One region of the Bradyrhizobium sp. SZCCHNR1017 genome, then DNA from elsewhere that is predicted to be linked to it. Evidence: riboswitches for the same ligand, from Rfam matches in the RefSeq annotation. Region 1 holds a riboswitch; the other holds the start of a gene.

Evidence for each region. Region 1 has a riboswitch for S-adenosylmethionine ahead of QW863_RS12085 (O-succinylhomoserine sulfhydrylase). Riboswitches for the same ligand answer to the same signal wherever they lie in the genome.
Region 2: it holds a riboswitch for S-adenosylmethionine, as region 1 does, so the genes downstream of both, QW863_RS32865 (homoserine O-acetyltransferase) here and QW863_RS12085 (O-succinylhomoserine sulfhydrylase) in region 1, are expected to answer to the same signal.

The regions. Positions count from the first base shown of each region.
Region 1 is NZ_JAUHIR010000003.1:698,372-703,416, forward strand. It holds gene QW863_RS12070 (OpgC domain-containing protein) at 1-209, shown strand, start outside; gene QW863_RS12075 (SGNH/GDSL hydrolase family protein) at 209-967, shown strand; gene QW863_RS12080 (GDSL-type esterase/lipase family protein) at 981-2,141, shown strand; gene QW863_RS12085 (O-succinylhomoserine sulfhydrylase) at 2,219-3,427, opposite strand; SAM riboswitch at 3,504-3,583, opposite strand; gene QW863_RS12090 (2'-deoxycytidine 5'-triphosphate deaminase) at 3,696-4,802, shown strand; gene QW863_RS12095 (MATE family efflux transporter) at 4,933-5,045, shown strand, end outside.
Region 2 is NZ_JAUHIR010000022.1:50,055-55,099, forward strand. It holds gene metW (methionine biosynthesis protein MetW) at 286-951, opposite strand; gene QW863_RS32865 (homoserine O-acetyltransferase) at 955-2,169, opposite strand; SAM riboswitch at 2,261-2,340, opposite strand; gene QW863_RS32870 (chorismate mutase) at 2,538-3,371, shown strand; gene hisC (histidinol-phosphate transaminase) at 3,409-4,506, shown strand; gene QW863_RS32880 (prephenate/arogenate dehydrogenase family protein) at 4,503-5,045, shown strand, end outside.

The DNA.
Region 1 (5,045 bases):
TCTGTCTTGGCGTGTTTCTGGCGTTTGCGGGCCACTTCGTCCTTGCCGAAGTGTCCGGCGGCGCCATGATGCACGCGGTGATCAGCCTTTGCGGCATCCTCATCATGTGGGGGGTGGCGTCGTTGATTTCGTGGTACAAGCGTGAGGCCGATAAGGGGGCCGCGCGAAAAGGTGCGCGCAGCAACGCCGATCTGGCGGGAGGGGGCTGATGAAGTCCGTCTCGTGGTTAAGGTTGGGTATCGCAGCGCTGGCTGTTTCGCTGGCGGCCTCCGCGCGCGCGGAAGATGCGCCGCAGAACTGCGAGGTGCCGGCCTACCTGCTGACAACCGAGAGCCCGCTCCCGAAGGTTGCAGACGCCGTCAAGAATGGCCGCACGCTGGATATTCTCGTCGTCGGAAGCCGCTCATCCTCCATTGTCAGCACCTCCGACGCAAATGCCTACCCCGCCCGTCTGCAGGCGGCGCTGAAGGACAAGCTGCCGGCCGTCACCGTCAATCTCAGCGTCGAACTGCAGCCCAAGAAGACGGCCGAGGAGGTCGCGGGCAATCTCGTTAAACTGGTGGAAGGAAAACGGCCTAATTTGGTCATCTGGCAGACCGGCACGGTCGACGCCATGCGGTCGATCGATCCTGATGAGTTCCGGCAGGCGGTCGACGACGGTGTGGCGACGCTGCAGAAGGCGGGAGCTGACGTCGTCTTGATGAACCTGCAATACAGTCCGCGGACGGAAACATTGATCTCCGTGCCGCCCTATGTCGACAACATGCGTGTGGTGGCGCAGCAGCGCGACATCCCGCTGTTCGATCGGTTTGCCATCATGCGGCAGTGGAACGAGCAGGGCGATTTCGACCTGTTCAATCCGACGCACGGGGTCGAGCTGGCCAGGCAGGTTCATGACTGCATCGGCCGGGCGCTGTCGAAGTTCATCATCGACGCGGCGCATATCGGGCCGGCGCAGCAGAACTAGGATTATGTCGTTCATGACGTCGAATGAGTGTCACCGCGTATCCGGGACATGGGAGAAGCTTTCGGCCGTTGCGGTCATTGCCATCGCCCTCGCGCTGAGCCCGCAGAAGGTACGGGCGCAGAGCGCAGCGCCGGCTGCACCCGCCGCGCTTTCCGATGTGGAGAGCTCCGGTCCGAAGCCTCCGTTGATCAGCGAGCTGCGACCGAGCACCGGTCACATCACATTGGCGCAGGCGAACGATCAGATGCGCGGGCCGATCGCCGCGGTGCGCCCGGCGGCCACGACCTCGCCGCCCGCGGCGACGACCGCGCCGGCCATGACCGATGCACAGCCGCCGGCTGCAGCCGGGCAGGCCGTCGCGGCCACGCCGCCGCAATCGCGCAGCATCACCGAGCGGGCGATCGACAAGGTCAAGCAGGTCGCCAAATCGGCCACCGACATCTTCAACCGCGTGCCGTGCCTGCCGCCGAAGGGTGTCGCCAAGAAGAACTTCATTTCGCTGCCGCACGTCGCCAACAAGCTCGCCTCCGGCCTGCCGGTCGTGATCGTCGCCTTCGGCTCATCGTCGACGCAGGGCTTTGGCGCGAGCGCGCCGGACTACACCTATCCGAACCGGCTCGCCGCGCAGTTGCGCCGGCAATATCCGATGGTCGACATCAGCGTCATCAATGCCGGCGTCGGCGGCGAGGATGCGCCGGAGATGATGAAGCGACTGGAGACGTCGGTGATCGACCGGCGTCCGGATCTCGTGATCTGGCAGGTCGGCACCAATGCCGTGCTGCGCGATCTCGATCCGGCCGAGACCGCCAGGCTGGTCGAGGATGGCGTTGCCAAGATCCAGGCGGCGGCCTCCGATGTCGTGCTGGTCGACCTGCAATATTCGCCGCGCGTCAACGAGCGCTCGGAGAACGCCAGCCGCATGAACAAGCTGCTCGGGCGTATTGCCGAGCTGCATCACGCCGGCATCTTCCCGCGCTTCGAGGTGATGCGCGACTGGCACGAGCGCCAGGCGATCCCGATCAACGAGTTCGTGATCTCGGACGGCCTGCACATGAGCGATTGGGGCTATGCCTGCTTCGCCCAGTTGCTCGGCGACGACATCATCCGCTCGGTCGGCCAGGTCAAGCTCGGCATCAACGCACCGGCCGAGGTGCCGACCTATCGGCCGATGTGATCGAGGGCGAGTGGGGAACAGCGAGTAGCGAATAGAGAAAGAGATCCTACTACTCGCTACTCTCTATTCGCCATTCGCTACGCCGCGTTGAGGGCGGCGTCGAGATCCTCGATCAGATCGTCGGCATGCTCGAGTCCGGCGGAGAAGCGGATGAAGCCCTCGCTGATGCCGAGCTCGGCGCGCGCCTCCGGCGTCAGCCGCTGATGCGTCGTCGTCGCCGGGTGCGTGACCAGCGTCTTGGCGTCGCCGAGATTGTTGGAGATGCGCGCGAGCTTGAGCCCGTTGAGCGTGCGGAACGCCGCCGCCTTGCCGCCCTTGACCTCGAAGCCGACCAGGGTCGAGCCGGCGCGCATCTGCTTGCGGACGGTTGCCGCCTGCGGATGGTCCTCGCGGCCCGGATAGATCAGCCGCGAGATCTTCCGATGCGCGGCGAGGAAGTCGGCCACCTTCGCCGCCGTCTCGGTCTGCGCGCGCACGCGCACCGCCAGGGTCTCCAGGCCCTTGAGCAGGACCCAGGCGTTGAACGGCGAGATCGACGGGCCGGTCTGGCGCATGAAATTGTGGATGTGCTCGGCGATGAACGCCTCCGACGACAGGATCACACCGCCGAGACAGCGACCTTGGCCGTCGATGTGCTTGGTCGCGGAATACACCACGACGTCAGCGCCGAGCGCGAGCGGGCTCTGCCAGATCGGGGTGGCGAACACGTTGTCGACGATCAGCCGCGCGCCATGGGCGTGCGCGATCTCGGCGATGGCGGGGATGTCCATCACGTCGAGCGTCGGATTGGTCGGGCTCTCCAGGAAGAACGACTTGGTGTTGGGTCTGACCGCCTTCTGCCACTGGGCGAGGTCGAGCCCATCGACCAGGGTCGACTCGATGCCGTAGCGCGGCAAGAGATCCTCGACCACGTAGCGGCACGAGCCGAACAGCGCCTTGGCCGCGACGACGTGGTCGCCGGCACGGAGGGGAGCCAGGATTGCCGTGGTGACCGCGGCCATTCCGGTTGCGGCCGAGCGGCAGGCCTCGGCGCCCTCGAGCTCGATCATGCGGCGCTCGAACATCGCCGTGGTGGGATTGGAGAAGCGCGAATAGATGAAGCCGGGATCCTCGCCCTTGAAGCGCGCCTCGCATTCCTCGGCGGTGGCGTAGACGAACCCTTGGGTGAGATAGAGCGCCTCGGCGGTCTCGCCGAATTCGGAGCGCAAGGTGCCAGAATGCACCAGCCTCGTTTCGGGACGATAGTGGGCGAACGACGCCGGCGCCTTCGCGGGGGACTTCGACATGTGACCTCCATCGTGGCCACCGCCTTGAGCGATGGGCACAAAAAAACCGGCCTGGGACAAAACCTCAAGGCCGGGATCACATTCGTCCCCGGCCTGTTTAGCGACTTATTTAACGTGGCTGCAAGCCGGCCGGCTCAAATCACCACGGGATAAGTCGTGCTCATAGTCGCAACCGGCCTTTCCGTCAAGCCAGCCATCGGATAACCGGTCAAAAGACCCTATATTGGCTCCATAAGCCGCCGTTCCGGCGCCTGCAAAGGATCAGGTCTTGCCGTTTTCGCTCAGCCCCGACGCCCACGGCATCCTCCCCGATCGCATGATCGTGGCGATGACGGAGGCTGGCCTGATCATCCCCGAATATGATTTCGTCGAGAGCCAGATCCAGCCGGCGAGCCTCGATCTGCGGCTCGGCGACATCGCCTATCGCGTGCGTGCGAGCTTCCTGCCCGGGCCGGGCGCGACGGTCGCCGAGCGCATCGACGAGCTCAAGCTGCACGAATTCGCACTTGCCGACGGCGCGGTGCTGGAGACCAACTGCGTCTACATCGTGCCGCTGTTGGAGAGCTTGGCGCTGCCGAAGGACATCGTCGCGGCCGCCAATCCGAAAAGCTCGACCGGGCGGCTCGACGTGTTCACCCGCGTGATCGCCGACGGCACGCGACGCTTCGACATGATCGGCGCGGGCTATCACGGCCCGCTCTATGCCGAGATCAGCCCGAAGACGTTCCCGGTCCTGCTGCGCGAGGGCTCGCGCCTGTCCCAGGTTCGCTTCCGCTATCGCGACGCGGTCCTGTCGGAGGACGAACTGATCGCGCTGCACCAGGCCGAGCGACTGGTGGATCGCGACGATGCCGATCTCACCGGCGGCGTCGCGCTTTCCGTCGACCTGTCCGGCAGCAATGCGAACGGCAATGTCGGCTATCGCGCCAAGCGCCACACCGGCGTCGTCGACGTCGACCGCCGCGCCGGCTATCCGGTCGAGGAGTTCTGGGAGCCGATCAAGGCACGTCCCGACGGCAGCCTCATTCTCGATCCCGGCGAGTTCTACATCCTGGCCTCCAAGGAGGCCGTGCAGGTGCCGCCGGACTACGCCGCGGAGATGGTGCCGTTCGATCCGCTGGTCGGCGAATTCCGCGTCCACTATGCCGGCTTCTTCGATCCCGGCTTCGGCTATGCCGGCGCCGGCGGGCAGGGCTCGCGCGCGGTGCTCGAGGTGCGCTCGCGCGAGGTGCCGTTCATCCTCGAGCACGGCCAGATCGTCGGCCGTCTCGTCTACGAGAAGATGCTGGCGCGGCCGAATGCGATGTATGGCAGCCGCATCGGCTCCAACTACCAGGCCCAGGGCCTGAAGCTCTCCAAGCATTTCCGTCTCTGAGCGCGGCTGCGTCTGCCGCGCACCCCCAATGCGCCTGCCGCACAGGGCGCGCGCCAGCGCCGTGCTAGGAAAGCGAGAGCAATCGAACGATAACACGGCCGCGGCCTGCGCGGCCGAGCGGGGAGCTGAGATGTCCGAGATCGGCCTGGCCGACAATCCGGTCGGCGAGGGGCGTGCGTTGCCGCCCCCCGAGAAGCCGGTCCGGAATAAGCTCGTCGACGGACCCATCCTGCGCACCCTGCT
Region 2 (5,045 bases), on a different contig from region 1:
CATTTTTTCCGCAGGCGGGCCATGGGTGCGGTCAGCATCCGGCCTTCCCTGCGCCTCTTCGTTATCGGAGGCGATGCATGACGCATAGCTCGGGCGCAGATGCGCCGCGGGAACGTAGCACGTTGTTTCAACCGCTCTCGGCTCTTTGAAAAGTAAAAGCCGCCAACCCCAAGCTCGTCATGGCCGGGCTTGTCCCGGCCATCCACGTCCGTCCTCATGCACGCTCTAAGTTGCGATCGTGTCGAAGAGATCATCCCAGCCCCCTGGGAACGGTCGCCCCCTGCCCTACCTTCCCTTCTCCGCCCGGCTCAGCAGGAACACGCCCTGCTCGCCGAACATGTTCCAGAACCACCAGGGCATCGCGACGCGCAAGGGACGGCCGTAACTATCAAGCGCGACGGCGCGCTCCATCTTGACGCCGATCTCATCGCAGAGCTGCACGAAGTCCTTGATGGTGCAGAAATGGATGTTCGGCGTGTCGTACCAGGTGAAGGGCAGATTGTCGGTTCGCGGCATGTGGCCGCCGACGAGCAGTTGCAGGCGCAGCCGCCAGAAGCCGAAATTCGGAAAGGTGACGATGGCGCGACGGCCGATGCGCAGCAGATTCTCCAGCACGACCTTGGGCTGCCGCGTCGCCTGCAAGGTCTGCGACAGGATCACATAGTCGAACGCATCGTCGGGATAGTCGACGAGATCGGTGTCGGCGTCGCCCTGCACCACCGCGAGCCCCTTGGCGACGCAATGATTGACGCCCTCGCGCGACAGCTCGATGCCGCGGCCGTCGATGCCGCGGCTCTCCAGCAGCTGCAAGAGATCGCCGTCGCCGCAGCCGATGTCGAGCACCTTGGAGTCGCGCTCGACCATGCCGGCGACCAGCAGATGATCCGGCCGATAGGCCAGCACCTCGCCGCCGGAAAAGCCGTTCAGCGGCAACACGCCCTGCATGCTCATGGCTCAGCCTCCGTTCGCGGCGTTGAGGCCGCGCGCCTTGCCGGCGGAATCGAGAAAGGCGCTGGCGATCTCGAAGAACTCGGGGACGTCGAGCAGGAACGCGTCGTGCCCCTTGTCGGTCTCGATCTCCGCGAACGACACCCGCGCGCTGGAGGCATTGAGCGCATGCACCAGCGCCCGCGATTCCGCGGTCGGAAACAGCCAGTCGCTGGTGAAGGACACCACGCAGAAGCGGGTCTGGATGCCGCGGAACGCCGCCGCCAGCACGCCGTCATGATCGGCGGCGATGTCGAAATAGTCCATCGCCCGCGTCAGATAGAGATAGGAGTTGGCGTCGAAGCGCTCGACGAAGGACGAGCCCTGATAGCGCAGATAGCTCTCGACCTGGAAATCGGCGTCGAACGAGAACGTCGGCAGTTCGCGGTCCTGCATGCGGCGGCCGAACTTGCGATGCAGGGCGGCATCCGACAGATAAGTGATATGCGCGGCCATCCGTGCCACCGCGAGGCCGCGATGCGGATGAGTGCCCTTGTCGCCGTAGCGGCCGTGGTCCCAGTCGGGATCGGCCATCACGGCCTGGCGGCCGAGCTCGTGGAAGGCGATGTTCTGCGCCGAGTGCCGGGTGGCGCAGGCGATCGCGAGATTCGCGAACACGCGGGTGGGATAGGCCACTGTCCATTGCAGCGCCTGCATGCCGCCCATCGAGCCGCCAACCACGGCGAACAACGTGTCGATGCCGAGATGATCGATCAGCATCGCCTGCGCGCGCACCATGTCGGGGATGGTGATGATCGGGAAATCGAGCCCCCACACCTTGCCGGTGGCGGGATTCAGCGAGGCCGGGCCGGTCGAGCCCATGCAGCCGCCGATCACGTTCGAGCAGATGATGAAATAACGGCTCGGGTCGAGCGGGCGGCCAGGGCCGACCAGCGTCTCCCACCAGCCGGGCTTGCCGGTGACGGGATGGCGGTTGGCGACGTGCTGGTCGCCGGTCAGGGCGTGGCAGACCAGGACCGCGTTGGACCTGTCGGCGTTGAGTTCGCCATAGGTCTGGTAGGCGATCTGGAACGGCGACAGGTCGACGCCGCAATCGAGCCTGAGCGGCTTGTCAGCGCCGAACTGCGCGACCAGCGAGCTCGGATGATCGACCTCGTGCGAGCGCTCTTCGGGCGCAATCGTGCGCAGCGCGGAGGTGGGTTTCGGCGTCAGGCCTGTCATGTCTCTCACCCCGGCCATCCGGCAAGGGCTCCCGAACCACGTGACATATCAGGCCATGAAAAACCCGGCCTGAACTGGGGTTCGGCCGGGATCGATAACGTCCCCGGCCTGTTTAGCGAGTTTTTTAACGTGGCTGCAAGCCGGCCGGCTCAAATGACCACGGAACAGGCAGAAACTAGTCCCGCGGGCGCTCCGCGTCAAGGCAAGCTGGGGTTGACCGCCGATCGGGCGCCCCACGGCTGCAAACCAGCCAAGCCTAGGCGGCACAAGGTAAACTTGCTGTTGCGCGCGTCTCCCGCATCGGAGAGAACGACATCCGTTCCAGTCGGCCGCACGTTAACCGGTGGCCTGCGAAGAGTGACCAGCCCATGTCCAACCCGCCGCCTGCCCCGCCTTCGCTTGCCGATTTGCGCAAGGAGATCGACGCGATCGACGAGCAGGTCCATCAGCTCCTGATGAACAGGGCCGACATCATCGACCGGCTGATCAAGGTCAAGAAGACCCAGGAGGTCGGCTCGGCGTTCCGGCCGGCGCGAGAGGCCGACATGATGCGGCGCCTGGTGCAGCGCCATCGCGGCATCCTGCCGCTCGACACCGTCGAGGGCATCTGGCGCGTGATCGTCTCGACGTTCACTTACGTGCAGGCGCCGTTCTCGGTTCACGCCGACGTGTCGGTCGGCGAATCCGCGATGCGCGATTCCGCCAGGTTCCATTTCGGCTTCGTGGTGCCTTATGTCGCCCATTTCAGCGCCCAGGCCGCCGTCGAAGCCGTGGCGCGCTCGAAGGGCGATCTGGCGCTGGTATCGACGACATCGGGCCATACGCCGTGGTGGATCACGCTCGAGCCCGTGGGCGCGCCGAAGATCATCGCCCGGATGCCGTTCATTGAGCGTGCCGACCATCCGGCGGCGCTGCCGGTGTTCGCGGTGTCGCGGGTCGCCGACGACGCGCTCGTGCTGGAGGTCGAGACCTGGAGCATCCGCGTCTCCGGCTGGAATGCGCAGGTGTCGCGCGCGCTGTCGCCGCTGGCCGACGTGGTCGCGGTGCCCGATACCGCCTTCGACGGCGCCGCGCTGCTGGTGTCGATCGAGGCGCCGTCGAACCTCGACAAGATCAAGGCTGCCCTGATCGCGGCGGGCGCCTCGGTCCGCTCGACGGCCCTCGTCGGCGGCCATGCGAAACGCTATACGGTTCCGAGCTGAGACGCCTCGCGCCAGTGACGATTTTCCGGAGTTGATGATGAACCGCCCCGTGCCGAACCCCGGCATCCTCGACATCGCGCCCTACACGCCGGGCAAGAGTCCCAAGCCGGAGCCTGGCCGCAAGGTTTTCAAGCTGTCGGCCAACGAGACCCCGTTTGGTCCCTCGCCGAGGGCGATCGAGGCGTTCAAGAGCGCGGCCACGCATCTGGAAGATTATCCGGAAGGGACCTCCCGGGTGCTGCGCGAGGCGATCGGCCGCACCTACGGCCTCGATCCCGACCGCATCGTCTGCGGCGCCGGCTCCGACGAGATCCTCAATCTGCTGGCACACACCTTTCTTGGCCAAGGCGACGAGGCGATCTCCACCGCGCACGGCTTCCTGGTCTATCCGATCGCGACCATGGCCTGCGGCGCCAGGAACGTGGTTGCCGCGGAGACGGAGTATCGCACCGATGTCGACGCCATCCTTGCCGCGGTGACGCCGCGCACCAAGCTGGTCTGGCTCGCCAACCCGAACAACCCGACCGGCACCTACATCCCGTTCGACGAGGTCAAGCGGCTGCGTGCCGGCCTGCCGTCTCATGTCGTGCTGGTGCTCGACGCCGCCTATGCCGACTACGTTGCGCGCAATGACTACGAGTTCGGGCTCGAGCTGGTGGCGACGACCGAGAACACGGTCGTCACCCATACCTTTTCCAAGATCCACGGCCTCGCGGCGCTCCGCGTCGGCTGGATGTTCGGCCCGGCGCACATCGTCGATGCGATCAACCGAATCCGTGGGCCGTTCAACGTCTCCTCGCCGGCGATGCTCGCCGCGGTCGCCGCGATCGAGGACACCGCGCATCAGCAGATGTCGAAGACGCACACGGAAACGTGGCGCAACTGGCTGACCGAGGAGATCGGCAAGCTCGGGCTGAAGGTGACGCCGAGCGTCACCAATTTCATCCTGATCCACTTCCCGACCGACAAGGGCAAGACCGCGGTCGAGGCCGACGCATTCCTGACCCGGCGCGGCCTCGTGCTGCGCGCGCTCGCCAACTACAAGCTGCCGAACGCGCTGCGCATGACGATCGGCACCGAGGAAGCCAATCGTCTGGTCGTGGAGGCTCTCAGCGAATTCATGAGGGCGAAATGAGCGTCGCGGGGCGGTTCGAACGCATCGCGCTGATCGGCTTCGGCCTGATCGGCGGCTCGATCGCGCGGGCGGCGCGGCTGCAGGGCGTGGCCGGCGAGATCGTCACCACCGCGCGCTCGGAGAAGACTCGCGCGCGCGTCGCCGAACTCGGCCTCGTCGACCGCGTCGTGGCGAGCAACGCGGAGGCGGTCAAGGATGCCGACCTCGTCATCCTCTGTATTCCCGTCGGAGCGTGCGGTCCGGTCGCGGCCGAGATCGCGCCGCATCTGAAGCCCGGCGCCATCGTCTCCGACGTCGGCTCCGTGAAGGGCGCCATCGTTCGCGACATGGCGCCGCATCTGCCAGCGCATGTTCATTTCGTGCCGGCGCATCCGGTCGCCGGCACCGAGAATTCGGGACCGGATTCTGGTTTCGCCGAGCTGTTCATCAACCGCTGGTGCATCCTGACGCCGCCCGACGGCGTCGACGCCGGCGCGATCGATCATCTGCGCGCGTTCTGGGCGGCGCTCGGCGCCAAGGTCGAGATCATGACGCCGGAT